DNA from 3 places in the Streptomyces sp. NPDC088810 genome. Region 2 is predicted to be linked to each of the others. Evidence: riboswitches for the same ligand, from Rfam matches in the RefSeq annotation. Region 2 holds a riboswitch; each other region holds the start of a gene.
What was found. A riboswitch is a leader RNA that binds a small molecule or an ion and turns the genes downstream of it on or off. The one in region 2 is predicted to bind cyclic di-AMP.
Positions count from the first base shown of each region.

Region 1 (9,347 bases), on a different contig from region 2:
CGGACACCAACATCCTGGCCGTCGACGTGCACACCCCGGGCCAGGGGAACCTGCTGAATCTCGCCGACCGGAACGGCCTGACCAACGTCCGGGTGGGCAACGGCGACGCGATCATCCTGCTCCGGGAGATGCTCCGCCCGGACGCACTGGACGGGCTGCGCGTCTACTTCCCCGACCCGTGGCCCAAGAAGCGGCACCACAAGCGGCGGCTCATCCAGCCCGAGTTCCTGACGCTCGCCGCGACCCGGCTGAGGCCCGGCGCGATCGTGCACTGCGCGACCGACTGGGAGCCGTACGCCGAGCAGATGCTGGACGTGCTCACCGCGCACCCGGACTTCGAGAACACCCAGCCGGACGGCGGCTTCGCGCCGCGCCCCGACTTCCGGCCGCTGACCCGTTTCGAGGGGCAGGGACTGGACAAGGGACATGTGGTGAGAGACCTGCTGTTCCGGCGTGTCCCGCACAGCGCCGCTGAGCAGGACCGTTAATCCGCTCCAGCCCCTCGCCCCGCCACCGTTAGGGTCGATGCCGTGGCCACCAGTCCTCCGTTTCCGACGTATCCGCCGCGCCCCGGCGACGGTGTGCTCCGCCACCCGCACTGGTGGCAACGCAGGTGGGTGCGGTACGGAGCACTGAGTTCCCTGCTGGCCCTGTCCGGTCTGGTCATCCTCGCGCTGGTGCGGCGGCAGACCGGCACGGAGGGCTTCCTCGTCGGGCTCGGCCTGGCCGTGCTGCCCGTGCCCTGGCTGATAGCCGCCTTCCGCTGGCTGGACCGGGTACAGCCGGGCCCCTGGCGGAACCTGGTGTTCTCCTTCGCCTGGGGAGCCTGTGCGGCGGCACTGATAGCCATCGTGGCCAACAGCTTCGCGACCAAGTGGATAGCCACCTCGACCGCGGACCCGGCAAGCGCCGACACGCTCGGCGCCACGGTGATAGCCCCGATCGTGGAGGAGTCCGCGAAGGCCGCCGCCGTGCTGCTGGTCTTCCTCTTCCGCCGGCGCGACTTCGCCGGGATCGTGGACGGGGTGGTGATCGCCGGGATCACCGCCACCGGCTTCGCGTTCACCGAGAACATCCTCTACCTCGGTACGGCCTTCGGGACCGACCAGCTCACCGGCGACCGCGGCATCGCCTCCGTCACCGCCGCCACCTTCTTCGTGCGCATCGTGATGTCCCCGTTCGCGCACCCCCTGTTCACCGTGCTCACCGGCATCGGCTTCGGTATCGCCGCGCTGTCCGCCGAGCGGCAGCATCTGCGGCGGATCCTGCTGCCGCTCTGCGGCCTGCTGCTCGCGATGGGCATGCACGCCTTCTGGAACGGCTCCTCCACCTTCGGCGAGTACGGCTTCTTCGCCGTCTACGGCGCCTTCATGGTGCCCGCGTTCGCGCTGCTGACCTGGCTGGCGATCTGGACCCGGCAGCGGGAGCTGCGCACCGTGCGGGCGGAGCTGCCGGCGTACGTGCTGGCCGGCTGGCTGGGGCCGGCCGAGCCGTTCGCGCTCGGGTCGATGCGGGCGCGGCGGATGGCCCGGGACTACGCCCGGCACCACCACGGGCGCCCGGCGGCGCGGGAGGTCGCCCGGTACGAGGCGGACGCCACCGCGCTGGCCTTCCTGCGGCACCGGGGGCGGGCGGGGAAGGCCGGCCCCGACTTCGTCGTACGGGAGCAGGAGCTGCTGGACGAGCTGTGGAAGCGCAGGCACGTGGCCCGGCCGGCCCTGGAGTACGCGAGCAGGGCCTCCGTACCGGCGCCGGCGCACTGGGGAGCGGCGCCGTACGGCTATCCGGCGATGCCGTACGCCGCGTACAACCCGTACCGGACGTAGCCGCCGGGGCTGCCGGGGGTGCGGCACCGCCGGAGCGGGGGATCAGCCCGGCATGAGCCAAACGACAGGCCCTAGGCGGAGGCCTGAGTCAGCCGGTCCACCTCGGCGTCCGTGAGCTTCAGCTCCGCCACCCCGACCAGCGCCGGCAGCTGTTCCACCGTCCGTGCCGAGGCGATCGGGGCCGTGATCGTCGGCTGGGCGGCGAGCCAGGCCAGGGCGACGGTGGCGACCGGGGCCTCGTGGGCGGCGGCGATCTCGTCCAGGGCCGCCAGGACCTTCCGGCCGCGCTCGGTGTCGGCGTACTTCTGGGCGCCGCCGGCGCGGGCGCTGTCGACGGTCGTACCGGGCCGGTACTTGCCGGTGAGGAAGCCCGAGGCGAGGGAGAAGTACGGGACGGCGGCCAGGCCCTCGCGGGCGGCGAGGTCCTGCAGCGGGCCCTCGTAGGTGTCCCGGGAGACCAGGTTGTAGTGCGGCTGGAGGGCGACGTAGCGGGCGAGGCCCTCGCGGTCGGAGAACTCCAGGGAGGCCTGGAGGCGCTCGGGGGTGATGTTGGAGGCGGCGATCTGCCGGACCTTGCCCGCCTTCACCAGCCCGTCCAGCGCTCCGATGATCTCCTCGACCGGCACCTGGGGCTGGTCGAAGTGGGTGTAGTAGAGGTCGATGTAGTCGGTGTCCAGGCGGCGCAGGGAGGCGTCGGCCGCGGCCTTGATGTTGGCGGCGGACAGCCCCTGGTACTCCGGGTGCTGGCTGACCTTGGTCGCGATGACGACGTCGGAGCGGTTGCCGCGGGCGTTGACCCACTTGCCGATGATCGTCTCCGACTCGCCGCCCTGGTTGCCCTCGACCCAGGCGGAGTAGGCGTCGGCGGTGTCGATGAAGTTGCCGCCGGCCGCCGTGTAGGCGTCGAGGACGGCGAAGGAGGCCTGTTCGTCCGCGGTCCAGCCGAAGACGTTGCCGCCCAGGGAGAGCGGGAAGACCTCGAGATCGGAAGAGCCCAGTTTACGAAGTGACGTCATACGACAGGTCAACGCCGGCGGGGGAAGACCGCATCCCGCCGCCGGCGTCAATTTCCCGCAAAGTGTCCCGCGCGGGGCGGGGGCGTCAGGGGGTGAGGCCCTTGCCGCGCAGCCACGCCATGGGGTCGATCCCGGTGGCCTGGCCGCCGGGGTGGACCTCCAGGTGCAGGTGCGGGCCGGTGACGTTGCCGGTGGCGCCGACGCGGCCGATGACCTCGCCGGTGGAGACCTTCTGGCCGGCCGTGACGTTGATCGAGGACTGGTGGCAGAACCACAGCTCGGTGCCGTCGTCGAGGGTGAGGATGGTGCGGTAGCCGTAGGAGCCGGCCCAGCCCGCCTCGGTGATCGTGCCGCTGTGGACGGCCTTGATCAGGGAGCCGGTGGGGGCGGCGAAGTCCAGACCGGTGTGGTAGCCGGAGGACCACATCGAGCCGGCCTGGCCGAAGGTCGAGGTGATCGTGTACGAGGAGGTCGGCAGCGTGTACTGCTTGGCCAGCCGGGCCAGCCGCGCCTCCTCGGCCTTCTTCTCGGCGGCGGCCTCCGCCTTCTCCTTGGCCGCGGCGGCCTTGGCGGCGGCTTCCTTCTCGGCCCGGGCGGCGGCGTCGGCGGCCTGCTTCTCGGCGGCGGCGAGCGCGACGGCGGTGGCCTTGCTGTCGGCCTGGCCCTGCTGCTGCTCGGCCTGGGCCATGATCCGGTTGCGCAGGGCCTCGCCCGCGTCGGTGCCGTCCTCGCTGTCGGCGGTGGCCACACCGACGCTGCTGAGCGTGGTGGTGGCCTCGGCGGCCGGGGCGTCGCCGGAGCCTTCCTCGAAGAGGGAGCCGACGGAGGGCAGGTCCGGCAGGGAGATGGAGACCGGCGGCTTGCCGGTGTTGGCGCTGGCCATGCCGCCCGCGCCGACCGCGGCCATGACGCCGACGCCGAGGACGGTGGAGCTGCGCGCGAAGCCGCCGCGCTGTTTGGCGACGCGGTGCCGGCCGCGGACCGGGGCGACGGATTCCTCGGTCGGGTTCCACTCCTCCCAGGAGCCCTCCTCGGCGCGGTAGGAACCGTAACCGAAGGTCTCGGTCTCGCGCTGAGCCGGTATGAACGGGGCTTCTGGGGCAGGCCGGTTGGACGCCACGCAGGCGTACTCCTTTCCTTCCTCCGCCTACCGGGTTAGCTGACGGGTTCGGAGCAGGAAGGTCTCCTACGCGCGTAAACCGGTCGTGGACTCCATGAGTTCACGACGGCATCCGCGTGATTCACCCCAAGGTGGTGGTTCCCCGGTTCCCTTGCGGGATTCGGCGCGTGCGCACGGAGCCGCCTCTGGTGACGGCTGGGACGACCGCGCTGCGTTATCGAACGTTAATAGACTTGCCAGTCACTTTCCAAGCCGTTCGGCTTGATCGTTCACGCTTTTGCCGGTGCAGCTATCGCCCACTACCCCGCCAAAACGGGCGAGTTGACCTGACCTCGGAAGAGTTCAGGAGTCACTTCGGGTTTTGATGGCGACTCAGATGTTATGCGTACGCGCTCGCCCGGTCACCTTCGGTGACGACCGTCAGGGCCGCCGCACGGCGAGCAGCGCCATGTCGTCGGTCATGCCGCCGCCGCAGTGCCGGCGCACCTCCGCGGCGAGCCGGCCGAGCAGTGCGGCCGGGCCCGGGAAGGTGCGCCCGGCGAGCCGCCGCTCGGGGTCGTAGAACCGGCCGTGGGCGTCCCGGGCCTCCGAGAGGCCGTCGGTGTGGAAGAGCAGGGTGGCGCCGCTCGGGAAGCAGGCCTCGGTGGCCCGGTCCGGCCACAGGCCCAGGTCGCCCATGCCGAGCGGCAGCGCGGGTTCGGCGGGAGTCAGGGTGCGCAGGGTGCCGTCGGCGTGCAGCAGCAGCGGCGGCGGGTGGCCGCGGTTGACGATCCGTACGAGGCCCTCGCCGTGCGGGAGCTCGGCGAGGACCGCGGTGGTGAACCCCTCGAACGCGTCGATCCCGTCGCGCCGGGTGCCCTCGCGGGCCAGCGCCCGCTCCAGCCGCTCGGCCACCTGCTCCAGCGTGGCCTCCTGCTCGGCCGCCTCCCGGAACGCGCCGATCACCACGGCGACGGCGGCCACCGCGCCCATGCCCTTGCCGCGCACGTCCCCGACGACCAGCCGGACGCCGTGCGGGCTGTCCTGCACCGCGTACAGGTCGCCGCCGATGAACGCGTCCTGGCGTGCGGCCTCGTAGCAGGCGGCGATCTCGAAGCCGCCGATCCGTGCGTCGGGCTCGGGCAGGACGGCCCGCTGGGCGGCCTCGGCGATCTCCCGGGCGGAGGCGAGCTGCCGGTCGCCGCGCCGGACCACCCGGTTGATGACGGCGGCCAGCAGGGCGACCGTGGCCACGGTGACCACGTCGGTGACGGTGCCCACGGTCGGGTGGGCACCGGCGTCGGTGTGCACGGCGTAGGCGGCGGCGAGGGACGCCAGGCCGGTGAGGACGGTGGTGCGCAGCGCGGACAGGGGGGCGGCGGCCAGCGGGGCGGCGGTGAAGAAAGGGACCGGAGTGAAGTCCTCCGGGGTGAGCAGGCCGTACAGGACCCCGCAGACGACGAGGAGCCCGGGCAGCGCACGGGCCGAGCCTGATCCCGGGCGGCGGCGGACACGCGCCGGCGCGGGCTCGGCACCGAGCCCCGGGTCGGGCACGGGATCGCCGGGGAGCCGGTCTCCCGCCCTGGCGTACGGGCTCTCCTCCACCTTTCCAGGGCGCACCGCGTGTCTCCCACATGTCCGACGTGCCTCCAGGTTTCCGGGCCCCGGGACACCGGGCGACCCCGGTGGACCGAAAGGGGTGTGCGAGTGGTCCCGCGCATGGCGTACACTGGAGTCACAACGACGCGGGGTGGAGCAGCTCGGTAGCTCGCTGGGCTCATAACCCAGAGGTCGCAGGTTCAAATCCTGTCCCCGCTACTGAAGACTCAGGGCCCGGAATCCACTGGATTCCGGGCCCTGAGTGTTTCCGGTACCCGTCCACCGTGCAGCCCACGGCGGACGGGCCGGCGCTCACAGCAAGTGAGCGTTCGGCGCCTTGGCGAGTTCCGCCAGTTCGGGAAGCACGACGACCTGCGCACCCCCGGCGACGAGAACCCCCGTCCCGTCGGCCGCGTGGACGAACGTGTCGGGTTCACGCCACGCGGTGACGACCCTCCGCACCCCCGCCCGCAGAATCAGCTCCGCACAGGGCGCCGGCCGGGACGCACGCCGGGCGCAGGGCTCCAGGCTGCTGTACACGGTCGCGGCAGCCACCCGCGGATCGGCCGGATCGATCTTCGCGAGCGCCGCCTCCTCCGCGTGCACCACAGGATCGGCTCCCTCACGCGAATACCCGCGCGCCAGCTCCGTACCGTCGGCGGCCACCACCACCGCACCGACACTGAACGCCGTCTCCGAGGGCGGGCACTGCGCGGCCAGCTCGCAGGCGGTGCGCAGCCAGTGGCGGTCCGCGGCGGTGGGCAGCGGGCCGGTGCCGGGGGCCGTCGGCACGTACCGCATGAGCACGACGTCCTCGATCCGGCGGGTGTCGAGCAGGCGCAGCCGTCCCCGCTGGTAGGTCCCCGGCCCGAACATGCGGGGCGCCGCGGGATCGCCGACGAACAGCGGGGCGAGGACGAGCTGGAGCTCGTCGGCGAGGCCCTGCTGGAGGAGCTGGGTGTGGACCGTGCCGCCGCCCTCGACCATCAGGCGTCCGACCCCGCGCACGTCGTGCAGGTGCTCCAGCAGGGCCCGCCAGTCCAGCGCGGGGCCGAGCGGGACGACGTCGGCGGTGCGCCCGAGGAGGCGGGCGGCCCGTTCGGCGCCCCGGTCGGTGGTGTAGACGAGCTTCTCGCCGCCGGTGTGCCAGAAGTGTGCGGCCGGGTCGAGGTCGCCGGTGGCGGTGACGGTGACCTTCAGCGGGTACTCCGGCCCACCCGCCGCCGTGCGGGCGGCGCGCCGCTCGGCGGAGTTGACCAGCAGGCGGGGGTTGTCGGCGCGGATCGTGCCGGCGCCGACGAGGATGGCGTCGACGGAGGCCCGTACCGCGTCGACCCGGTCGAAGTCGGCCGGGCCGGACAGCAGGAGCCGCTCGGGGCCGGTGTCGTCCAGGTAGCCGTCGAGGGAGACGGCGGCGGACAGCAGCACGTACGGCAGGGGCATCGGCGCGCTCTCTTTTCCGGAGGCGGGGGGTCGGCAGGGCTTGTCGGTCGGCTGTACGGCTTGGTTCAAGTTTGAAACAAACCTACACTGGCGGCATGACGACCCGCTGGCTCACCCCGGAGGAACAGCGCGCCTGGCGCGCCTACACCGCCGCCTCCCGCCTCCTGGAGGACGCGATCGACCGGCAGCTCCAGCAGGAGGGCGGCATGCCGCACCTGTTCTACACGGTGCTGGCCAATCTCTCCGAGGCCCCCGACCGGCGACTGCGCATGACCGACCTGGCCGAGACGCTGAAGATCACGCGCAGCCGGCTGACGTACGTGGTGACCCGGCTGGAGCGGGACGGCCTGGTGCGCCGGGAGAGCTGCCGCTGGGACAGGCGCAGCTCGCTCGCGGTACTGACGGAGGAGGGGATGGCCGTGTTGGAGCGTACGGCACCCGGGCACGTCGAGACGGTGCGTACCGCGCTGTTCGACCGGCTCACACCGGAGCAGGTGGGACAGCTGGAGGAGATCTGTACGGGGATCGCGCGCGGGCTGCAGGGCGAGGACGCCGCGTCCGGGGGCGGGGACGTCCCGTGGCGGCGCCGTTCGTCCTGCTCGCCGTAGATTGCTTTAACTTTTAAGCAGCGGTAGGGTCCCTGCGAAGCACTGCTTCAAATCTGAAGCAACTCCCCGGAGGGACCCGCATGCCCGACATCCCCGCCGCCACCCAGCGCGCCCGCGTCCGGGTACCGCTGCGCTTCGCCGACGGTTACGGCGCCGACGCGGAACTCGTCACCTTCCACGGCCTCACCGACGGCCGGGAGCACCTCGCCCTCGTCCTCGGCGACCCCGGCCCGGTGCCGCTGGTGCGGCTGCACTCCGAGTGCCTGACCGGTGACGTCTTCGGCTCGGCCCGCTGCGACTGCGGCCCGCAGCTGCGGGAGGCGGTCGAGCGCATCGCCGGCCGCGGCGGGGTCCTGCTCTACCTCCGGCAGGAGGGCCGCGGCATCGGCCTCTACAACAAGCTCGACGCGTACGCCCTGCAGGACCAGGGGCTCGACACCTACGAGGCGAACGCCGCCCTCGGCCTCCCGGAGGACGCCCGCGACTACACGGCCGCCGCGCAGATGCTCACCGCCCTCGGCGTCACCGAGCTGGACCTGCTGTCCAACAACCCCGACAAGGCCGGACAACTGCGCTCGCTGGGCCTCGCGGTCCGGGACCGGGTGCCGACCGGCGTCTTCCCCACGGCCCACAACGTCCGCTACCTCCGCGCAAAGGTCCTCCAGACCCAGCACACACTGCCCCTGGCAGACCTGACGGCGGGCTAGGGCTCGACACCCGGGCCGGCCGACGGGACAGGGAGTCGGTGGCGGCCCGGGGACTCAGCCCGGAGGGGGCCGGGGGACCAGCCCTCTGACGGCGAGCCGGGGACCCGGCCCCGGTGGCGAGCCCAGCGATCAGCTTTGGCGGTGGGCCGGGGCAGCGCCCCTGAACGGCGGACCCAGAGACAGCCCCGGCGGCGAGCGGAGGCCCCCCTGACGGCGAGCCGAAGGATCAGCCTCGGACCGAGCGGGGACCCAGCCCCGGCTGCTAGCCCAGCGCTCAACTCTGGAGGCGGACCGGGGCAGCGGCCCTGAGGGCAAATCACAAGACAGCCCCGGCGGCGAACTGACGACTCCCCCTGACGGCGAGCCCAAGGATCAACCCTCTGACCACGAGCGGGGACCCGGCCCCCGGCGGGGAGCCGAGCGATCAATCCTGGCGGCAGGCCGGGGCAGGGCGCCTGACGGCGGAGCCCACGACAGCCCCCCTGACGGCGAGCCCAAGGATCAACCCTCTGACGGCGAGCCGGGGACCCGGCCCCGGTGGCGAGCCCAGCGATCAGCTCTGGCGGTGGGCCGGGGCAGCGCCCCCGAACGGCGGACCAGGGCAGCAAGTCGCGCGGCGGATCCCGAGACAGCCCCGGTGGTGAGGCGGGGCTCAGGACTGGCGGTGGGCCGGGAGGCGGAGGGCCGGGAGGGTTGCGAGGGCCAGGAGGGTCGCCGTGACCGCGTAGGTGAGGCGGAAGCCGGACGGGGTCTGGCCCGCCGCGCCCAGCAGCACCGACAGCAGGGCCGTGCCGACCGACGCGGCCAGCTGGGCGTTGATGCTGAGCGCGGTGCTCGCGCCGGCCAGCCGGTCCGGGGGCAGGCCCCGGGTCGCGGTGGTCATGGTCGGCATCAGCGTCATCCCGGACCCGAATCCCATCACCATGCCCGCGGCGACGATCCGCCAGGGCGCGACCCCGGCCGTACCGGTCTGCCAGGCCAGCAGGGCCATGCCGAGCGCGGACACCGCGCAGCCGGCCGTGATCAGCCGGCGCGGGACGGTCCTGTCG
Region 1 is NZ_JBIVJQ010000007.1:381,159-390,505, reverse strand. It holds gene trmB (tRNA (guanosine(46)-N7)-methyltransferase TrmB) at 1-488, shown strand, start outside; gene ACIP4Y_RS24215 (PrsW family intramembrane metalloprotease) at 531-1,826, shown strand; gene ACIP4Y_RS24210 (aldo/keto reductase) at 1,898-2,842, opposite strand; gene ACIP4Y_RS24205 (M23 family metallopeptidase) at 2,928-3,962, opposite strand; cyclic di-AMP (ydaO/yuaA leader) riboswitch at 3,970-4,138, opposite strand; gene ACIP4Y_RS24200 (PP2C family protein-serine/threonine phosphatase) at 4,383-5,561, opposite strand; tRNA gene ACIP4Y_RS24195 (tRNA-Met) at 5,686-5,759, shown strand; gene ACIP4Y_RS24190 (dihydrofolate reductase family protein) at 5,853-6,983, opposite strand; gene ACIP4Y_RS24185 (MarR family winged helix-turn-helix transcriptional regulator) at 7,079-7,591, shown strand; gene ribA (GTP cyclohydrolase II) at 7,672-8,298, shown strand; gene ACIP4Y_RS24175 (DHA2 family efflux MFS transporter permease subunit) at 8,951-9,347, opposite strand, start outside.
Region 1: another riboswitch for cyclic di-AMP. It lies ahead of ACIP4Y_RS24205 (M23 family metallopeptidase); the one in region 2 lies ahead of ACIP4Y_RS07425 (peptidoglycan DD-metalloendopeptidase family protein).

Region 2 (9,347 bases):
GGAGTGGATCTTCAAGAAGGTCTACTCGTCCATGGACCGGGTGCTGGTGCACTCGGCGAGCTTCGGCTCCAACGCCCAGGCGATGGCGTGCGGGCTCGCCGTGCTGTCGGTCATGGAGAACGAGCAGATCGTCGCCGGCGTGCGCCGGACGGGCGAGCTGCTGAAGTCCCGGCTCACCGCGCTGATCGACACCTACGAGCTGCTCGCCGACGTCCGCGGCCGGGGCCTGATGATCGGGATCGAGTTCGGCAAGCCGTCCTCGCTGAAGCTGCGCAGCCGCTGGACCATGCTGCAGGCGGCCCGCAAGGGCCTGTTCGCGCAGATGGTCGTCGTACCGCTGCTGCAGAAGCACCGGATCCTCACCCAGGTCTCCGGCGACCACCTGGAGGTGATCAAGCTGATCCCGCCGCTGGTCATCGACGAGGCGGACGTGGAGCGGTTCGTGGACGCCTTCACCGCGGTCATGGACGACGCGCACAGCGGCGGCGGCCTGATGTGGGACTTCGGCAAGACATTGATCAAGCAGGCGGTGGCCAACCGCTGACGGCAGCGCCGGCGGGCGCTCCTGTCCTGCGGCCCTTTTGCCTGTGAGGCAAGGAAATTGCCCAAGGGGCAATACTGGGGCTCAATGGAGGCATGAACGCCTCAGACGCCGCGCCGGCGGCGGGCCCGGCTCCGGACGACGGCCTGCCCGCCGTCGCGCCGCAGCTGCGCGCCCTGCGCCGGCGTGCCGGTCTCACGCTGGAGGCCGCGGCCCGCGCCGCCGGCCTCTCGCCGGCCCATCTGTCCCGGCTCGAGACCGGACACCGCCAGCCGTCGCTGCCGATGCTCCTCGCGCTCGCCCGTATCTACGGTACGACCGTCTCCGAGCTGCTCGGCGAGACGGTCGCCGACCGGGACGCGATCGTGCGGGCCGCCGACATGGAGCCGACCCGGGCGGGCGGCTGGACCTACGTCCAGGCCGGCGCGCCCGGCCGCGGCATGCAGGCCCTGCGGGTGCGGGTGCCGTACGGCTCGCAGGGCGACATCGTGCGCGTCCACCCCGGTGAGGAGTGGCTCTACGTCCTCACCGGGCGGCTGCGGCTGCGGCTCGGCGACACCGGGCACCTGCTCGGACCCGGCGACAGCGCGCACTTCGACTCGCTCACCCCGCACCGCCTCGCCGCCGAGGACCACGACGGCGTGGAGCTGCTGTTCGTCCACACCCTGCTGCAGAGCCCCACGGCCACGCTGTGCCTGGGCCCGCCGACCGGAGAGCTGCCATGAGCAACTACGAAACCAAGTTCCCCCGTTCCCTGTGGGTCCGGCTGATCATCTACATCGCCCTCGGGCACGTCCTGGCGGCGTTCCTCTACCTGCTGTTCGCGGTGGGCGGCAAGAGCTGACACCGGTACCCGGGGTCAGTCCAGCAGGCGCTCGCGCAGCCGGTCGCGGGACTCGGCCGACAGGCCCAGACCCTGCGCGAGGTACGTCTCCACGTCGCCCCAGGTCTCCTCGATGCTCGCGAAGGCCGCCTCCAGGTACTCGGCACGGGCGTCGAAGAGCGGGTCGAGCAGCTCCATCACCTCGGGGGTGTACGCGGTGTCCGCGCTGCCGCTGCGGCGGACCTTGTAGCGCCGGTGCTCGGCGCCCGACTCCAGGTAGTCGGCGACGATCGCGTCCCGCTCGACCCCCAGGGCGAGCAGCGTCACCGCGATCGAGATGCCCGCGCGGTCCTTGCCGGCCGCACAGTGCATCAGCGCGGGCACGCTGTCGTCGGCGAGCGCGTGCAGCACGCGGGAGTGCTCGGCGGTGCGCTCGACGACGATCTTCCGGTAGGAGGCGATCATGCGGGCCGCACCCTTGCCGTCGTCCAGGATCGCGCGCAGCTGGTCGAGGTCGCCCTCGCGGACCATCTTCCAGAACTCGGCGCCGTCCGCCGGGTCGCTCAGCGGCAGGTTCACGTTCCGCACGCCGGGCAGCTCGACGTCGGGGCCCTCCAGCTTCTGGTCGGCCGTGTTGCGGAAGTCGAAGACCGTGTGCAGGCCCAGGGAGGCGAGGAAGGCCGCGTCCTCCTGCGTCGCGTGCGCGAGGTGGCCGCTGCGGAAGAGCACTCCGTGACGCACCCGCCGTCCGTCCACGGTCGGCAGTCCGCCCACATCACGGAAATTGCGCACTCCGGCCAGCTCCGGCTCGGTCGACGGGACCTGCTGCGTCACGGGGGCTCCTCCCGGTCGGTCGCCGCCGTCGCGGCTCGTCGGCGGGCGCTCTGTCGACCATACGGCATCGATTTCCTCGGGCAATGAGTTGTCCACAGGCATTGCCAGAGGGGTGCGCGCACCCGATGATGTTGGCACTTGCGCGGATCTGTTGGCACTTGTGAGGTCTCGATGGTGGACATCGCCGAAAACGGTCGTACCTGGCTGCTGTCCGGCCCCAACAGCAGCTACGCCCTGCATCTCACCGACGCGGACGAGCTGCTGCACCTGCACTGGGGGCCGCGGATCGCCCTCGCCGACGCCGAGGCACTCGCGGTGCGCCCGCTGCCCGGCTACTGGCCCTTCGAGTCCCCGCTGGACGGCCGCGAGGAGTACCCCGTCGAGGGCGGACCCCGCTTCGTCCGCCCCGCGCTGTCCGTCCGCACCGAGGAGCGGCGCGGTACCGAGTGGCGCTTCGTGTCGTACGACACGGAGGGCGCCGAGCTGCGGCTGCGCTTCGACGACGACGGCGTGGGGATCACGCTGCACTACCGGATGCGCGACGACGTGGTCGAGCGCTGGGTGACCGTGGTGAACGGCGGCCACGCGCGCGTGGAGCTGCTGCGGGCCGACGCGGCCACCTGGACGCTGCCCGACCGCGAGGGCTGGCGGCTGTCCCTGCTGCACGGCCGCTGGGCCGCCGAGTCCCGGCTCACCGCCGCCCCCCTCGGCTACGGCGAGAAGGTCATCGGCAGCCGCCGCGGCCACACCGGCCACCAGCACCTGCCCTGGGTCGCCCTCGACACCGACGCCACCGAGGAGCGCGGCGAGGTCTACGGCTGCGCGCTCGGCTGGTCCGGCTCCTGGCGCATCGCCGTCGCCCAACTCCCCGACGCGCGCGTGCAGATCACCGGCGGCGCCGGCTACGACGACTCGGGCCTGCTGCTCCTCGCGCCCGGGGAGTCGTACACCACCCCGGTCTTCGCGGGCCTGTGGAGCGACGGCGGCTTCGGCGGCGCGAGCCGCGCCTGGCACGCCTACCAGCGCGCCTACGTCATCCCGGACGCCGACCGGGACCGGCCCGTGCTGTTCAACTCCTGGGAGGCCACCTTCTTCGACATCTCCGAGGAGCAGCAGCTCGCGCTCGCCCGCCGGGCCGCCGAGATCGGGATCGAGCTGTTCGTCGTCGACGACGGCTGGTTCGGCGCCCGCACCAGCGACCGCGCCGGCCTCGGCGACTGGACGCCCAACCCCGACCGGTTCCCGCACGGCCTGAAGCCCCTCGCCGACCAGGTGCACGGCCTGGGCATGCAGTTCGGCATCTGGGTCGAGCCCGAGATGGTCAACCCCGACAGCGACCTGTACCGCGCCCACCCCGACTGGGTGCAGTACCAGCCGGGACGAAAGCGGACGGAACTGCGCAACCAGCTCGTTCTCAACCTCGCGCGCGAGGACGTCCAGGAGTACCTCTGGGAGCGGCTGGACACCCTGCTGTCCAGCGCCCCGATCGATTATGTGAAGTGGGACTTCAACCGCTGCTTCACCGACGCCGGCTGGCCCGGGGAGCCGTACCCGCAGCGCCTGTGGGTGGACCACGTCCGCGCCCTGTACGCCCTTCTGGACCGGCTGCGGGCGGCCCATCCGGGTGTCGCCTTCGAGTCCTGCTCGGGCGGCGGCGGCCGGATCGACCTCGGCGTGCTCGGCCGCACCGACCAGGTGTGGACCTCCGACAACACCGACCCGCTGGACCGGCTCGCCATCCAGCACGGCTTCACCCAGATCCACCCCGCGCGCGTGATGGCGGCCTGGGTCACCGACAGCCCCAACACCCAGCTCAACGGGCGGGTCAGCTCACTGCGGTTCCGGTTCGTCAGCGCCATGGCGGGCGTGCTCGGGGTGGGCGGAGACCTGACGGAGTGGAGCGCTCAGGAGCTGGCAGAGGCCCGGCGGTGGGTGGAGCTGTACAAGGAGATCCGCCCGGTCGTGCAGCACGGCGAGCTGTACCGGCTGCGGCCCCCGGCGGGCGGTCTGAGCGCCGTGCAGTACCTCCGGGGCGAGGAGACGGTCGTCCTCGCCTGGCTCCAGGCGCAGAGCCACGGCGAACCGGCCCCGGCGGTGCGGTTGCGCGGGCTCGACCCGACAGCCTCGTACGAATGCCGTGAAACGGGCGAAGTGCACCGAGGTGCCGTACTGCGGCACCACGGGCTGCACACCGGACTGAAGGGTGACCTGGACGCGACGGTTATCCGGCTGCACCGCATCTGAGCCTTCTGTCCGAATTGACCCCTTCATTCCAACTCGGTGTGAAATGAAGGGGCCTAGGAATGGTGTGCGTGAGCAGCGTCATATCCGTGACCGAGCGTCGCGCGTCATGTCCACGTAATGCCCGGGTGTGCAGGGGAAATTGAGGGGGCGAAGGGGCGGGGATGCACCGTGGGTGACCGTGCGTCCCCGCATCCGACCACCCGGAACACGAACAACCGGAATCGGTTGCTTGTGTCGTACGTCCCGCTCGCTTACGTTCGCCACCCAACCGGACGGAACGCCGAATCCTGCCGCCGTCCGGACTCCCCACACATGACCCGTGTCGGCAGGAGCGGGGGACCCACCAGGTACGACTGCCTGTCCCGGTCTCCGCGACAGGCTAGGGGTGCAGCCGTGTGCGCACGGCCGGGCAGCTCCAGCCCGAACCCGACAGCTGACCTCGCAGGCGCCGGAGAGGAACAGCTCCATGCCCGCCAAGGGTAAGCACCGACGCCCCAAGACCCCGCGTTTTTCCCGCTCCCTGGCCGTCGCCGGAACCGGCGGCGCCGCCCTCGCGCTCCCGCTGGTGGGGGCCACCGGAGCGCACGCCGCGACCCCCGCGCAGTCCGTGCCCGAAGCGGCCGTGCAGTCCCTTCCGGACGCGGCCGGGAAGGCCGCCGCCCAGCCGGAGGCGGGCGTGCGCACCTACACCGTGCGCGGCGGCGACTGCCTCGCGAAGATCGCCCAGGAGCAGCACGTCAGCGGCGGCTGGCAGCGGCTCTACGACGACAACCGGCAGGTCGTCGGCGCCGACCCGGCGCTCATCCACCCGGGCCTGAAGCTCAGCCTCGGCGGGCAGGCCGCACCGGCCCGCACCGAGTCCGCCGCGCCGAAGCCCGCCCGGCCGGCCGCCCCGAAGCCCGCCCGGCCGGCCGGGTCCGGCACCGCGCAGACCGCCTCCGCCGGCTACACCCTGCCGGTGGCCGGCGCCACCATCGGCACCGGCTACCACGTCGCCGGCAGCATGTGGTCCAGCGGCTACCACACCGGCGTCGACTTCGTCGTCCCGACCGGCACCCCCCTCAAGGCCGTCGCCGCGGGCACCGTCGTCTCCGCCGGCTGGGGCGGCGCGTACGGCAACCAGGTCGTCCTCAAGCTGAACGACGGCCACTACGCCCAGTACGCCCACCTCTCGCAGCTCTCCGTCTCGGCCGGCCAGACCGTGACCGCGGGCCAGCAGGTCGGCCTGTCCGGCGCCACCGGCAACGTGACCGGACCGCACCTGCACTTCGAGATCCGCACCACGCCGGACTACGGCTCGGACCTGGACCCGGTCGCCTACCTCCGCGCGCACGGCGTTCCCGTCGGCTGACACCCGCCCCCCTGCCCGACGCCGCCTATTCCTGACTTGGCATATTTTTGAGAGTGGCTCATCTCACCGTTCGTCAACCCCGGCCTACGGTCGCGTAGGTCACATCGAAAGGTGAATCATGGTCCGACGTGGCAGACGATTCGAAGAATGACAACGCATCAGTGATCGGGTCGTACGTGGCGGTGGGGGACAGCTTCACCGAGGGCGTCGGCGACCCCGGCCCCGACGGGGCGTTCGTGGGCTGGGCCGACCGCTTCGCGGTACTGCTCGCCGACCGGCGCCCCGAGGGGGACTTCCGGTACACCAACCTCGCCGTGCGGGGGAAGCTGCTGGACCAGATCGTGGCCGACCAGCTCCCGCAGGCCGTCGAACTCGCCCCCGACCTGGTCTCCTTCTGCGCGGGCGGCAACGACATCATCCGCCCCGGCACCGACCCGGACGAGGTCGCCGAGCGCTTCGAACGCGCCGTGGCCCGGCTGACCGAGGCCGTCGGCACCGTTATGGTGACGACCGGCTTCGACACCCGGGGCATGCCCGTGCTCAAGCATCTCCGGGGCAAGATCGCCACCTACAACGGGCACGTCCGGGCCATCGCCGACCGGTACGGCTGTCCCGTCCTCGACCTGTGGTCCCTGAAGTCCGTGCAGGACCGCAGGGCCTGGGACAACGACCGGCTGCACCTCTCGCCCGAGGGTCACACGCGCGTGGCGCTGCGCGCCGGACAGGTCCTCGGCCTGGACGTCCCGGCCGACCCGGAGCAGCCGTGGCCGCCGTTGCCGCCCCGGGGCACCCTGGACGTCCGCCGCGACGACGTCCAGTGGGCCCGCGAGTACCTCGTCCCCTGGATCGGCCGCCGCCTGCGCGGCGAGTCCTCCGGTGACCACGTCACCGCCAAGGGCACCCTCTCCCCGGACGACATCAAGCTGCGCATCGCCTCGGTGGCCTGACCCGGCGAACCGCGCCCCGCCGCCTGCGTGGGCGGGCGGGGCGCGGTCGGGTCAGTGGCCCGGGGTGGCCGGCGTGCACGGTGCGGCCCGTGTGCTCACCGTGCCCGTTCGGTCAACGTCTTCCGGTCCAGGCCCAGTTCCCGGGCAAGGGCGTCGTCCACCCACTCCTGTGCGCGGGAGCGCGCCACCGCGCCCGGGTACGACGTCAGCTGCACCGCCAGGCCGTCCAGCAGCGCGGTCAGCCGCAGTGCCGTGCCGGCCGGGTCCGCGCAGGCGAACTCACCGGCCGCCACGCCCTCGGCGATGACCTCCGCGATCGCCGCCTTCCACTGCTTGTCCAGCTCCCGGGTGACCTCCCGCAGCGCCGGCTCGCGCAGGGCGACGGCCCAGCCCTCGATCCACAGCCGCCAGCCCTTGGCCTGCCCGGTCGGCGCGTACCAGCGCACCGCGGCCCGCAGCCGGCGCAGCGCGGTGGTCCGCCGGTCCACCACCTTGCGCAGGCGCGCGAGGTCGTCCTCGGCCGCGTACGCGAACGCGGCGGCGACCAGCTTCTCCTTCGTGGAGAAGTGGTACAGCACCAGCGCGTTGCTCACCCCGAGGGCCGCGGCCACGTCGGCGATCCGCACCGCCGCCACGCCCCGCGCCTCGATCTGCCCGATGGCTGCCCGCAGCAGCTCCTCCCGCCGCTCGGCCACGCTCAACCGCACTCTTGCCACGCGCTCACCCTAGTCGTAGTCGATCGCAGGTGAGCGTCACCGGTCGCAAACGATCCCGTCCCCTCGGCCTCCGCGCCACCATCCCCAGCCGCCCGGCCCGGAGTTGACCACCACCTCAGGGCCTCGACGGCCCGACGGGCGTGGAACGGATCCTCACCGGCGGCCGGGGCCTGCCCCTGCCTGCCCGGACTGTCGGAGGGGCCGACCATAATGGAGGGCCTCACCCACTCCACCGGGAGGTACCGTGACCGGTTTGCGTTCTCCGAGCTCCGGGCTCCGCGCGCTGCGGCCCGCGGCCTTCGGCGCGGACCCGGGCGGTGAGCGCCTGGCACGCATCCGCCGCTCGCCCCACTTCAGGAACGGTGTCTTCCAGAACCCCGGCGGCCCCGCCCGCACCCGCCCCTCCGGCTCCACGATGGACCTCGCGAAGGTGTTCCTGGACAAGGACACCCGGCCGTTGCGCGCCCCCGGAGGCACCGTCCCGGTGCACCCCACCACCTTCGCCGACCTGGCCGGACCGCCCACGACGGGGCTGCGGCTGACCTGGATGGGCCACTCCAGCGTGCTCGCCGAGATCGACGGTCACCGGGTCCTGTTCGACCCCGTCTGGGGCGAGCGCTGCTCCCCGTTCCCCTTCGCCGGACCCAAGCGGCTGCACCCGGTGCCGCTGCCGCTGGCCGCGCTCGGCCCGGTCGACGTCGTCGTCATCTCCCACGACCACTACGACCACCTGGACCTGCCCAGCATCAAGGCGCTGGCGGACACGGACACCGTGTTCGCCGTGCCGCTCGGCGTCGGCGCCCACCTGGAGCACTGGGGCGTCCCGGCGGACCGGCTGCGCGAACTGGACTGGCACGAGTCCACCAAGATCGGCGGGCTGACCCTCACGGCCACCCCGGCGCGGCACTTCTGCGGCCGCGGGCTGCGCAACACCCAGCACACCCTCTGGGCGTCCTGGACCGTCGCCGGCGACGAACACCGGATCTACCACAGCGGTGACACCGGCTACTTCGACGGCTTCAAGGACATCGGCGCCGCGCACGGCCCCTTCGACGCCACGATGATCCAGATCGGCGCCTACAGCGAGTTCTGGCCCGACATCCACATGACCCCCGAGGAGGGCCTGCGCGCCCACCTCGACCTGCAGGGCGGGGCGCCGCACGGCGTACTGCTGCCGATCCACTGGGGCACCTTCAACCTCGCCCCGCACCCGTGGGCCGAGCCGGGGGAGTGGACGAAGGAGGCCGCCGAGGAGGCCGGCCAGGCGGTGGCCCTGCCCCGGCCCGGCGAGCCCTTCGAACCGGCCGGCAAGCTGCCCGCCGAGGCGTGGTGGCGAGGCGTGTCGGGGGACGTGCGGCGCACCTGGCGCTCGGTCGGCGCCTTCGTCGCCGAGCCGCCCGCCCGCGCGACCGGCGACCTCGCGGACTGACCCGGCGGGGGCATGCGTTTCAGCGGGCAAAACGTACGATTGTGAATGAAATGTACGTTGTGCTCGGAGTGCGGTCATGGCCGAGCACGACAAACCGCAGAGGCGGCGACGCCTGAGCCGTCCCGTGGTGCTCGCCGCGGCCGTCGCCCTGGTGGACCGGGAGGGGCCGGCGGTCCTGACCATGCGCCGCCTGGCGGCCGAGCTGGGTGTGGAGCCGATGGCCCTCTACCGGTACACCGTCGGCAAGGAAGGACTGCTCGACGGCCTGGTGGAGTCCTTCTTCGCCGAGGTCGACGAACGGCTGCGGACCTCGGTCGAGCAGGCCCGCGCCGACACGGCCACCGCCTCCGCCGAACCACCCTGGCTGACCGAACTGCGGCGCATCGCGCGGGCGTTCGCCGGTGCCGTGCACGCCCATCCCGAGGTGCTGCCCGTCCACAGCCGCGGAGCACCCTGAGGACA
Region 2 is NZ_JBIVJQ010000002.1:162,060-171,406, reverse strand. It holds gene ACIP4Y_RS07450 (aspartate aminotransferase family protein) at 1-544, shown strand, start outside; gene ACIP4Y_RS07445 (XRE family transcriptional regulator) at 637-1,266, shown strand; gene ACIP4Y_RS07440 (DUF6126 family protein) at 1,263-1,385, shown strand; gene ACIP4Y_RS07435 (tyrosine-protein phosphatase) at 1,401-2,198, opposite strand; gene ACIP4Y_RS07430 (alpha-galactosidase) at 2,370-4,442, shown strand; cyclic di-AMP (ydaO/yuaA leader) riboswitch at 4,711-4,903, shown strand; gene ACIP4Y_RS07425 (peptidoglycan DD-metalloendopeptidase family protein) at 4,909-5,793, shown strand; gene ACIP4Y_RS07420 (SGNH/GDSL hydrolase family protein) at 5,955-6,740, shown strand; gene ACIP4Y_RS07415 (TetR family transcriptional regulator C-terminal domain-containing protein) at 6,836-7,456, opposite strand; gene ACIP4Y_RS07410 (MBL fold metallo-hydrolase) at 7,701-8,885, shown strand; gene ACIP4Y_RS07405 (TetR/AcrR family transcriptional regulator) at 8,962-9,342, shown strand.

Region 3 (9,347 bases), on a different contig from region 2:
CTCCACCGCGCCGACGATCCGGTCCCCCTCCTTGAGCGTGATGACCTCCAACTCGTCCTTGCTGGACGGATAGTCGGGCACCACCCGCTTGACGACACCCTGCTCGGTGCCGAGCGCGAGACCCGGGGACGACTCGTCCAGCGTGGTCAGGCAGACCACCGTCTCGTCGTCCTCCAGGGAGACGAACTCCGCCAGCGGGGCCCCGCCGGAGAGGTTCGGCGCGGTCACCGGCTCGGGCAGTTGCGGCAGGTCGACCACGTTGATCCGCAGCAGCCGGCCCGCCGAGGTCACCGCGCCGATCACCCCGCGCGCGGTCGCCGGCACCGCCGAGACGATCACGTCGTGCTTGACGCGCTTGGCGCCCGCCGCCTCCGGGAACGGCTCCGCGGTCGCCGTACGGGCCAGCAGCCCTGTCGAGGACAGCAGCACCCGGCACGGGTCGTCGGCCACCTGCAGCGGCACCGTGGCCGCCGGGGCGCCCGCGGACTCCAGCAGGACCGTGCGCCGGTCGGTGCCGAACTTCTTGGCCACGGCGGCCAGCTCGGCGGAGACCAGCTGGCGCAGCTCCGCGTCCGACTCCAGGATCCGGGTCAGCTCCTCGATCTCCGCGGTGAGCTTGTCCTTCTCCGCCTCCAGCTCGATCCGGTCGTACTTGGTGAGCCGGCGCAGCGGCGTGTCGAGGATGTACTGCGTCTGCACCTCGCTCAGCGAGAAGCGCTCGATCAGGCGCTCCTTGGCCTGCGCGGAGTTCTCGCTGGACCGGATGATCCGGATGACCTCGTCGATGTCGACCAGCGCGGTCAGCAGGCCCTCGACCAGGTGCAGCCGGTCGCGCTTCTTGCCGCGGCGGAACTCGCTGCGGCGCCGGACCACGTCGAAGCGGTGGTCCAGGTAGACCTCCAGCAGCTCCTTCAGGCCCAGGGTGAGCGGCTGGCCGTCGACCAGGGCGACGTTGTTGATGCCGAAGGACTCCTCCATCGGCGTCAGCTTGTACAGCTGCTCCAGGACGGCCTCCGGCACGAAGCCGTTCTTGATCTCGATGACCAGGCGCAGGCCGTGCTCGCGGTCGGTGAGGTCCTTGACGTCGGCGATGCCCTGGATCTTCTTCGCGTTGACCAGGTCCTTGATCTTCGCGATGACCTTCTCGGGGCCGACCGTGAACGGCAGTTCGGTGACCACCAGGCCCTTGCGGCGGGCGGTGACGGTCTCGACCGTGACGGTGGCGCGCATCTTGAAGGTGCCGCGGCCGGTCGCGTACGCGTCCCGGATGCCGTCCAGGCCGACGATCCGGCCGCCGGTGGGCAGGTCCGGGCCCGGGACGTGCTTCATCAGCGCGTCCAGGTCGGCGTTCGGGTTCCGGATCAGGTGGCGGGCGGCGGCGATGACCTCGCGCAGGTTGTGCGGCGGCATGTTCGTCGCCATGCCGACGGCGATGCCCGAGGAGCCGTTGACCAGCAGGTTGGGGAAGGCGGCGGGCAGCGCCACCGGCTCCTGCTCCTGGCCGTCGTAGTTCGGCGCGAAGTCGACCGTGTCCTCGTCGATCGACTCGGTCATCAGGCTCGTCGCCTCGGCCATCCGGCACTCGGTGTACCGCATGGCGGCCGGCGGGTCGTCGTTGCCCAGCGAGCCGAAGTTGCCGTGGCCGTCGACCAGCGGCACGCGCATGGAGAAGGGCTGCGCCATGCGCACCAGGGCGTCGTAGATCGACGCGTCGCCGTGCGGGTGCAGCTTGCCCATGACCTCGCCGACGACACGCGCGCACTTCACATAGCCGCGCTCGGGGCGCAGGCCCATCTCGTTCATCTGGTAAACGATCCGGCGGTGCACCGGCTTGAGACCGTCACGGGCGTCCGGCAGGGCGCGCGAGTAGATGACCGAGTACGCGTACTCGAGGTAGGAGCCACGCATCTCGTCCACGACGTCGATGTCGAGGATTCTCTCCTCGAACGAATCGTCGGGCGGCGGGGTCTTCGTGCTGCGGCGGGCCATCGCTGCCTGGCTCCTTCTGATCTGGTCGCTCGCCTACGGGGCGCTCGTGCTGCTGAAGCGTTTGACGGATCTGACGCGGACCATTGTGGACCTAGGCACTGACAACCCGTGCCACCACCCGGTCGGGGCGGGCCTCGCCGGACCGGCGGAGCAGAGTCCGACGCAGGCTACGCGATCCGCTGTGGGCGTACGTCCCGCGGGAACTTCGCCGAGGCCCCGCACGCTTTGCATACAGTGGCAGGAACGGCAGGAAAACCGCGGTTTCCATCAACCGCCTCCGCTCGCGAAGGGACGTACATGCCCATGGGTCACACGACCACAGCCGAGGCAGGCTCCGGGGGCCTGACAGCGACCGAGCACCGCCTGGCCAACGGTCTGCGCGTGGTGCTCTCCGAGGACCACCTGACCCCGGTGGCGGCGGTCTGCCTCTGGTACGACGTCGGCTCCCGCCACGAAGTCAAGGGCCGTACCGGCCTGGCTCACCTTTTCGAGCACCTGATGTTCCAGGGCTCCGCGCAGGTGAAGGGCAACGGCCACTTCGAGCTGGTGCAGGGCGCCGGCGGCTCGCTCAACGGCACCACCAGCTTCGAGCGCACCAACTACTTCGAGACCATGCCCGCCCACCAGCTGGAGCTGGCGCTCTGGCTGGAGGCCGACCGCATGGGCTCGCTGCTGGCCGCCCTGGACGACGAGTCGATGGAGAACCAGCGGGACGTCGTCAAGAACGAGCGCCGCCAGCGCTACGACAACGTGCCGTACGGCACCGCCTTCGAGAAGCTGACCGCGCTCTCCTACCCGGAGGGCCACCCCTACCACCACACCCCGATCGGCTCCATGGCGGACCTGGACGCGGCCACCCTGGAGGACGCCCGCCAGTTCTTCCGCACCTACTACGCGCCGAACAACGCGGTGCTCTCCGTGGTCGGCGACATCGACCCCCAGCAGACCCTCGCCTGGGTCGAGAAGTACTTCGGCTCCATCCCGTCCCACGACGGCAAGCCCGCGCCCCGCGACGGCTCCCTGCCGGACGTCATCGGCGAGCAGAAGCGCGAGGTCGTCGTGGAGGAGGTCCCGGCGCGCGCCCTGATGGCCGCCTACCGGCTCCCGCACGACGGCACGCGCGCGTGCGACGCGGCGGACCTCGCGCTGACCATCCTCGGCGGCGGCGAGTCCTCCCGGCTGTACAACCGGCTGGTGCGCCGGGACCGTACGGCTGTCGCGGCCGGCTTCGGCCTGCTGCGCCTGGCCGGCGCGCCCTCCATGGGCTGGCTGGACGTGAAGACCTCCGGTGACGTCGAGGTGCCGGTCATCGAGACCGCCATCGACGAGGAGCTGGCCCGGTTCGCCGCGGAGGGTCCCACTCCGGAGGAGATGGAGCGCGCCCAGGCGCAGCTGGAGCGCGAGTGGCTGGACCGGCTCGGCACGGTCGCCGGCCGCGCCGACGAACTGTGCCGGTTCGCGGTCCTGTTCGGCGACCCGCAGCTCGCCCTGACCGCCGTCAAGCGCGTCCTGGAGGTGACCCCGGCGGAGGTCCAGGAGGTCGCCAAGGCCCGTCTGCGGCCCGACAACCGCGCGGTCCTCGTCTACGAGCCGAAGTCCCCGCAGGCCGCCCCGGACGCCGAGGTCCCCGAGGACCCGGAGCAGGAAGCCACCGTAGAGGCCGGCAACGAGAACGAGGAGACGGCCAAGTGACCGAGCTCGCCACCATGGACTTCCACCCCCAGCCGCAGCCGGGCGAGGCCAGGCCCTGGGCGTTCCCGGCCCCCGAACGCGGCACGCTCGACAACGGCCTGACCGTGCTGCGCTGCCACCGCCCCGGTCAGCAGGTCGTCGCCGTCGAGGTGCTGCTGGACGCGCCGCTGGACGCCGAGCCGACGGGCCTCGACGGTGTCGCCACGATCATGGCGCGGGCCTTCTCGGAGGGCACCGACAAGCACTCCGCCGAGGAGTTCGCCGCCGAGCTGGAGCGCGCGGGTGCCACCCTGGACGCGCACGCAGACCACCCCGGCGTCCGGCTCAGCCTGGAGGTCCCGGCCTCCCGCCTGGCCAAGGGCCTCGGGCTGCTCTCCGACGCCCTGCGCGCGCCCGCCTTCGCCGAGAGCGAGGTCGAGCGGCTGGTCCGCAACCGCCTGGACGAGATCCCGCACGAGCTGGCCAATCCCTCCCGCCGGGCCGCCAAGGAACTCTCCAAGGAGCTGTTCCCGGCGACCTCGCGCATGTCCCGGCCGCGCCAGGGCACCGAGGAGACGGTCGAGAAGATCGACGCCGCGGCCGTACGCGCCTTCTACGACCGCCACGTGCGGCCGGGCACGGCAACCGCGGTCGTCGTCGGCGACCTGACCGGCACCGACCTGGACGGGCTGCTCGGCGACACCCTGGGCGCCTGGACCGGCACCCCGGGCGAGCCCCGGCCGGTGCCGCCGGTGACCGCGGACGACACCGGGCGCGTGGTCATCGTGGACCGGCCCGGCGCCGTCCAGACGCAGCTGCTCATCGGCCGGATCGGCCCCGACCGGCACGACCGCGTGTGGCCCGCCCAGGTGCTCGGCACGTACTGCCTCGGCGGCACCCTCACCTCTCGCCTGGACCGCGTCCTGCGCGAGGAGAAGGGCTACACCTACGGCGTGCGCTCCTTCGGGCAGGTCCTCAGGTCCGCGCCGGACGGCACGGGCGCGGCGATGCTCGCCATCAGCGGCTCCGTGGACACGCCGAACACCGGCCCGGCCCTGGACGACCTGTGGAAGGTGCTGCGGACCGTCGCGGCGGAGGGCCTGACCGACGCCGAGCGGGACGTCGCCGTGCAGAACCTCGTCGGCGTGGCGCCGCTGAAGTACGAGACCGCGGCGGCCGTCGCGAGCACGCTGGCCGACCAGGTCGAGCAGCACCTGCCCGACGACTTCCAGGCGACGCTGTACCGGCAGCTGGCCGCCACGGGCACGGTGGAGGCCACCGCGGCCGTCGTGAACGCCTTCCCGGTGGACCGCCTGGTGACCGTCCTCGTCGGTGACGCGGCCCAGATCAAGGCGCCGGTGGAGGCGCTCGGCATCGGTGAAGTGACCGTGGTGGCGGCCGAGTAACGGCACGCGCGCGTGGGCCCTGGCGACCTTCGGGTCGTCAGGGCCCTGCTGTTCCACTCGTTCCCTCAGATGCCCGTTTTGGGGCGGAGGTTGCCTGTCTGCCCTGTGGGATGCGCTACAAAAGCCCCGCTGCGTTTGAGGATTGAAAGCGCGCCGCCGTAGCGTCATCCGGGCTGTTCGTCAGGCAGTGCGCCGCACCCGCGGCACCGGACAGTCATCGCCGAGTCCCCGTACGGCGCGAGCCAGGGGAGCCGGGGACCCACCGTCCCTGGGGTGAATCGGGCGCCCGCGCGGCTGCGAGGGGGCCCGTAGGAGACCTTCCTGCTCCGAACCCGTCAGCTAACCCGGTAGGCGAGAGGGAAGGAAAGGACCAGCCACTTCATGGCGTTCATGTGCGCCACCGGGAAGCACCGCAAGCCCGGCCGGGTCAAGCGGACCACGGCCCAGGCGGCCGGCGTCGCGGCCCTCACCACCACCGGCGTGATCGGCACCCTCGCCGCCTCCCCGGCGCTCGCCGCCGAGAGCCCCACGGAGCAGACCGGCCTCGTCCCCGTTCTCACCGTGACCGAGGACGTCCCCCGGCAGATCGACGCGCAGGCCACCGCCCAGCAGCAGGCCGCCGAGCAGAAGGCCGCCGAGGAGGCCGCGGCGAAGGCCGCCGCCAAGCGGGCCGAGGAGGTGCGCGCGGCCAAGGCCCGTGCCGCCCGCGAGGCCGAGCGCAAGCGGCTGAACACCTTCGTCGCCCCCATCGGGCACTCGTACGTCTCCACGGGCTACCAGGCCAGCAGCTCCCTGTGGTCCTCCGGTTCGCACACCGGCATCGACTTCCATGCGGCCAGCGGCACGGCCGTCCACGCGGTGGGCTCCGGCACGGTCGTCTCCACCGGCTGGGGCGGCGCGTACGGCAACCAGATCGTGATCCGGATGGCGGACGGCATGTACACGCAGTACGGCCACCTGTCCTCCATCGGCGTCACGGTGGGCCAGAAGGTCGTCCCGGGCCAGCAGATCGGCCTGTCCGGCGCGACCGGCAACGTCACCGGCCCGCACCTGCACTTCGAGGCCCGGACCACCCCCGAGTACGGCTCGGACGTCGACCCGATCGCCTACCTCCGCAAGCACGGCGTGAACGTCTGACGCCCCGCGCACGACCCTACGAAGCCCCGGCTCACCTAGCCGGGGCTTTCGCCGTTTTTCGCAGTGTCCGCCGGATCCGCTGACCAAAAAATATCCATGGATTACGACCCGCCGTCGGAAATTCCGGCTCATTGGAATAGAGTCACGGAACACACGTCCATCGTCGACGTTTCACGGGGATTAAGGCGGAGGTCGGTCATGCGTATTCCGGCGCACTCGGTGTGCACCGCTGTCCGGGACGACATCGTCGCGGGTGTCTACAAGCGCGGCAGCCGCCTCACCGAGGAAGTCCTGGCCCGCCGGTACGGCGTCTCGCGCGTCCCCGTGCGCGAGGCCCTGCGCACCCTGGAGGCCGAGGGCTTCGTGGTGACGCGCCGGCACGCGGGCGCGTGCGTGGCCGAGCCGACCGAGCAGGAGGCCGCCGACCTGCTGGAGATGCGGATGCTGCTGGAACCGCTGGGCGCCGCCCGGGCCGCCCAGCGCCGCACCGAGGCCCACCTGAAGGTGCTGCGCGGCCTGGTGCGGCTGGGCCAGGAGCGGGCCAGGCGGGGCGGCAGCGACGATCTGCGTTCGCTGGGCGGCTGGTTCCACGAGACGCTCGCCCAGGCCTCCGGCAGCCCCTCGCTCACCTCGATGCTCACCCAGCTGCGGCACAAGATCGCCTGGATGTACACGGTGGAGGCGCCGGCCAGCCCGATGGAGTCCTGGACGGAGCACGGCGCCATCGTGGACGCGGTGGCGCGCGGGGACGCCGAGCGCGCGCGGGCGCTCACCACGCTGCACGCCGAGCGCGCGACGGGCGCGCACCGGCTGCGCTTTTCCGGTGCCGCGGAGCGTGTGAGGACTTCGCAACAAGCCGTAAACATGTCGGGCCAGCGGCATTAACACGGGCGCCGTATACAAAGAGGGGTTATTCCGGGGCGGAGTGTTTTCTGCTGCCCGAATTCATGGTGCGGTAATTCATGCGGTTTTCCCGGGCCGCCGGTGAATCGACGGCACCGGGCGGACGCGCATACGGCGAAGCCGCGCCGCCCCGAAAGGCGAACGCGGCTCCGGCGCTCTGTGCGGTGCTCGCTCAGACGGTCTCGGGCAGCTCCTCCAGGCCCTCGGAGACCAGCTTGGCCAGCCGGTCGAGTGCGGCGTCCGCACCCTCGGCGTCGGAGGCGAGGACGATCTCCTCGCCGCCCTGGGCGCCCAGGCCCAGAACGGCGAGCATGGAGGCCGCGTTGACGGGGTTGCCCCCGGCCTTGGCGATCGTCACCGGGACGCCTGCGGCCGTGGCGGCTCGGACGAAGATGGAGGCGGGGCGGGCGTGGAGGCCCTCGGCCCAGCCGACGTTGACGCGGCGCTCAGCCATGTGTTGCTGCCCTTCGGTGTTCAGGGTTGTCTAGACCAGTTTCCCATATCGTGAAGCGTGCCCGGAGGGGACGTCCGTCCCCTTCCGCCGTGGCGCCGGACCGCGGCCTCGGTCCGGCTTCCCGTCCTCCACAGACTGCCTCGCGCCGTTGTCGTACGCGAGCCGTACTCTGGGGCCCATGCAGACCTCGGCGGACCGGCAGGACCGGCACCAGTACCCCGCCCACTGGGAGGCGGACGTGGTGCTGCGTGACGGGGGCACCGCACGCATCCGGCCCATCACCGTTGATGACGCCGACCGCCTGGTCAGTTTCTACGAGCAGGTCTCGGACGAGTCGAAGTACTACCGCTTCTTCGCGCCGTACCCACGGCTCTCCGCCAAGGACGTCCACCGCTTCACGCACCACGACTTCGTGGACCGGGTGGGACTCGCGGCCACCATCGGCGGCGAGTTCATCGCCACCGTACGCTATGACCGCATCGGCGCCGACGGCATGCCCGCCTCCGCGCCCGCCGACGAGGCCGAGGTCGCCTTCCTCGTGCAGGACGCCCACCAGGGCCGCGGGGTCGCCTCCGCCCTGCTGGAGCACATCGCGGCCGTCGCACGCGAGCGGGGCATCCGCCGCTTCGCCGCCGAGGTGCTGCCCGCCAACACCAAAATGATCAAGGTGTTCACGGACGCCGGGTACACACAGAAGCGCAGCTTCGAGGACGGTGTCGTCCGCCTGGAGTTCGACCTCGAACCCACCGACCGCTCCCTCGCCGTGCAGCGCGCGCGGGAACAGCGCGCCGAGGCCCGCTCGGTACGACGGCTCCTCGCGCCCGGCTCGGTCGCGGTCGTCGGCGTCGGGCGCGCACCCGGCGGAGTGGGCCGCAGCATCCTCGGCAACATCCGCGAAGCGGGCTACACCGGCGGTCTGTACGCCGTGAACAAGGTCTTCCCGGAGGACCTCAAGGAGGTCGACGGGGTGCCCGCGCACCGCTCGGTGCGGGACATCGGCGGGCCCGTGGACCTCGCCGTCGTCGCCGTACCGGCCGAGCAGGTGCCCGCCGTGGTCGCCGAGTGCGGCGACCACGGCGTCCAGGGACTGGTCGTGCTCTCCGCCGGATACGCCGAGAGCGGCCCCGAGGGGCGCGAACGGCAGCGGGCCCTCGTCCGCGCCGCGCGCGCGTACGGCATGCGGATCATCGGCCCGAACGCCTTCGGGATCATCAACACCGCCCTGGACGTCCGGCTGAACGCCTCGCTCGCCCCCGAGATGCCCCGCCCCGGCCGCATCGGCATGTTCGCCCAGTCCGGCGCCATCGGCATCGCCCTGCTGTCCCGGCTGCACCGGCGCGGCGGAGGCGTCACCGGGGTCACCGGCGTCTCCACCTTCGTCTCCGCCGGCAACCGCGCCGACGTCTCCGGCAACGACGTCCTGCAGTACTGGTACGACGACCCCGAGACCGACGTCGTCCTCATGTACCTGGAGTCCATCGGCAACCCCCGCAAGTTCACCCGCCTCGCCCGGCGGACGGCGGCGGCCAAGCCCCTCGTGGTGGTGCAGGGGACCGGCACGGCACCGCAGGGCCACGCGGTACGGGCCACGCGGCTGCCGTACGCGACCGTCTCCGCGCTGCTGAGGCAGGCCGGCGTGATCCGGGTCGACACGATCACCGAACTGGTCGACGCGGGGCTGCTGCTCGCGCGCCAGCCCCTGCCCGCGGGCCCGCGCGTGGCGATCCTCGGCAACTCCGAGTCGCTGGGCGTGCTGACGTACGACCGGTGTCTGGCCGAGGGGCTGC
Region 3 is NZ_JBIVJQ010000015.1:126,445-135,791, forward strand. It holds gene ACIP4Y_RS34825 (DNA topoisomerase (ATP-hydrolyzing) subunit A) at 1-1,989, opposite strand, end outside; gene ACIP4Y_RS34830 (M16 family metallopeptidase) at 2,287-3,681, shown strand; gene ACIP4Y_RS34835 (M16 family metallopeptidase) at 3,678-5,066, shown strand; cyclic di-AMP (ydaO/yuaA leader) riboswitch at 5,275-5,435, shown strand; gene ACIP4Y_RS34840 (M23 family metallopeptidase) at 5,448-6,203, shown strand; gene ACIP4Y_RS34845 (GntR family transcriptional regulator) at 6,402-7,088, shown strand; gene ACIP4Y_RS34850 (HPr family phosphocarrier protein) at 7,279-7,560, opposite strand; gene ACIP4Y_RS34855 (GNAT family N-acetyltransferase) at 7,739-9,347, shown strand, end outside.
Region 3: another riboswitch for cyclic di-AMP. It lies ahead of ACIP4Y_RS34840 (M23 family metallopeptidase); the one in region 2 lies ahead of ACIP4Y_RS07425 (peptidoglycan DD-metalloendopeptidase family protein).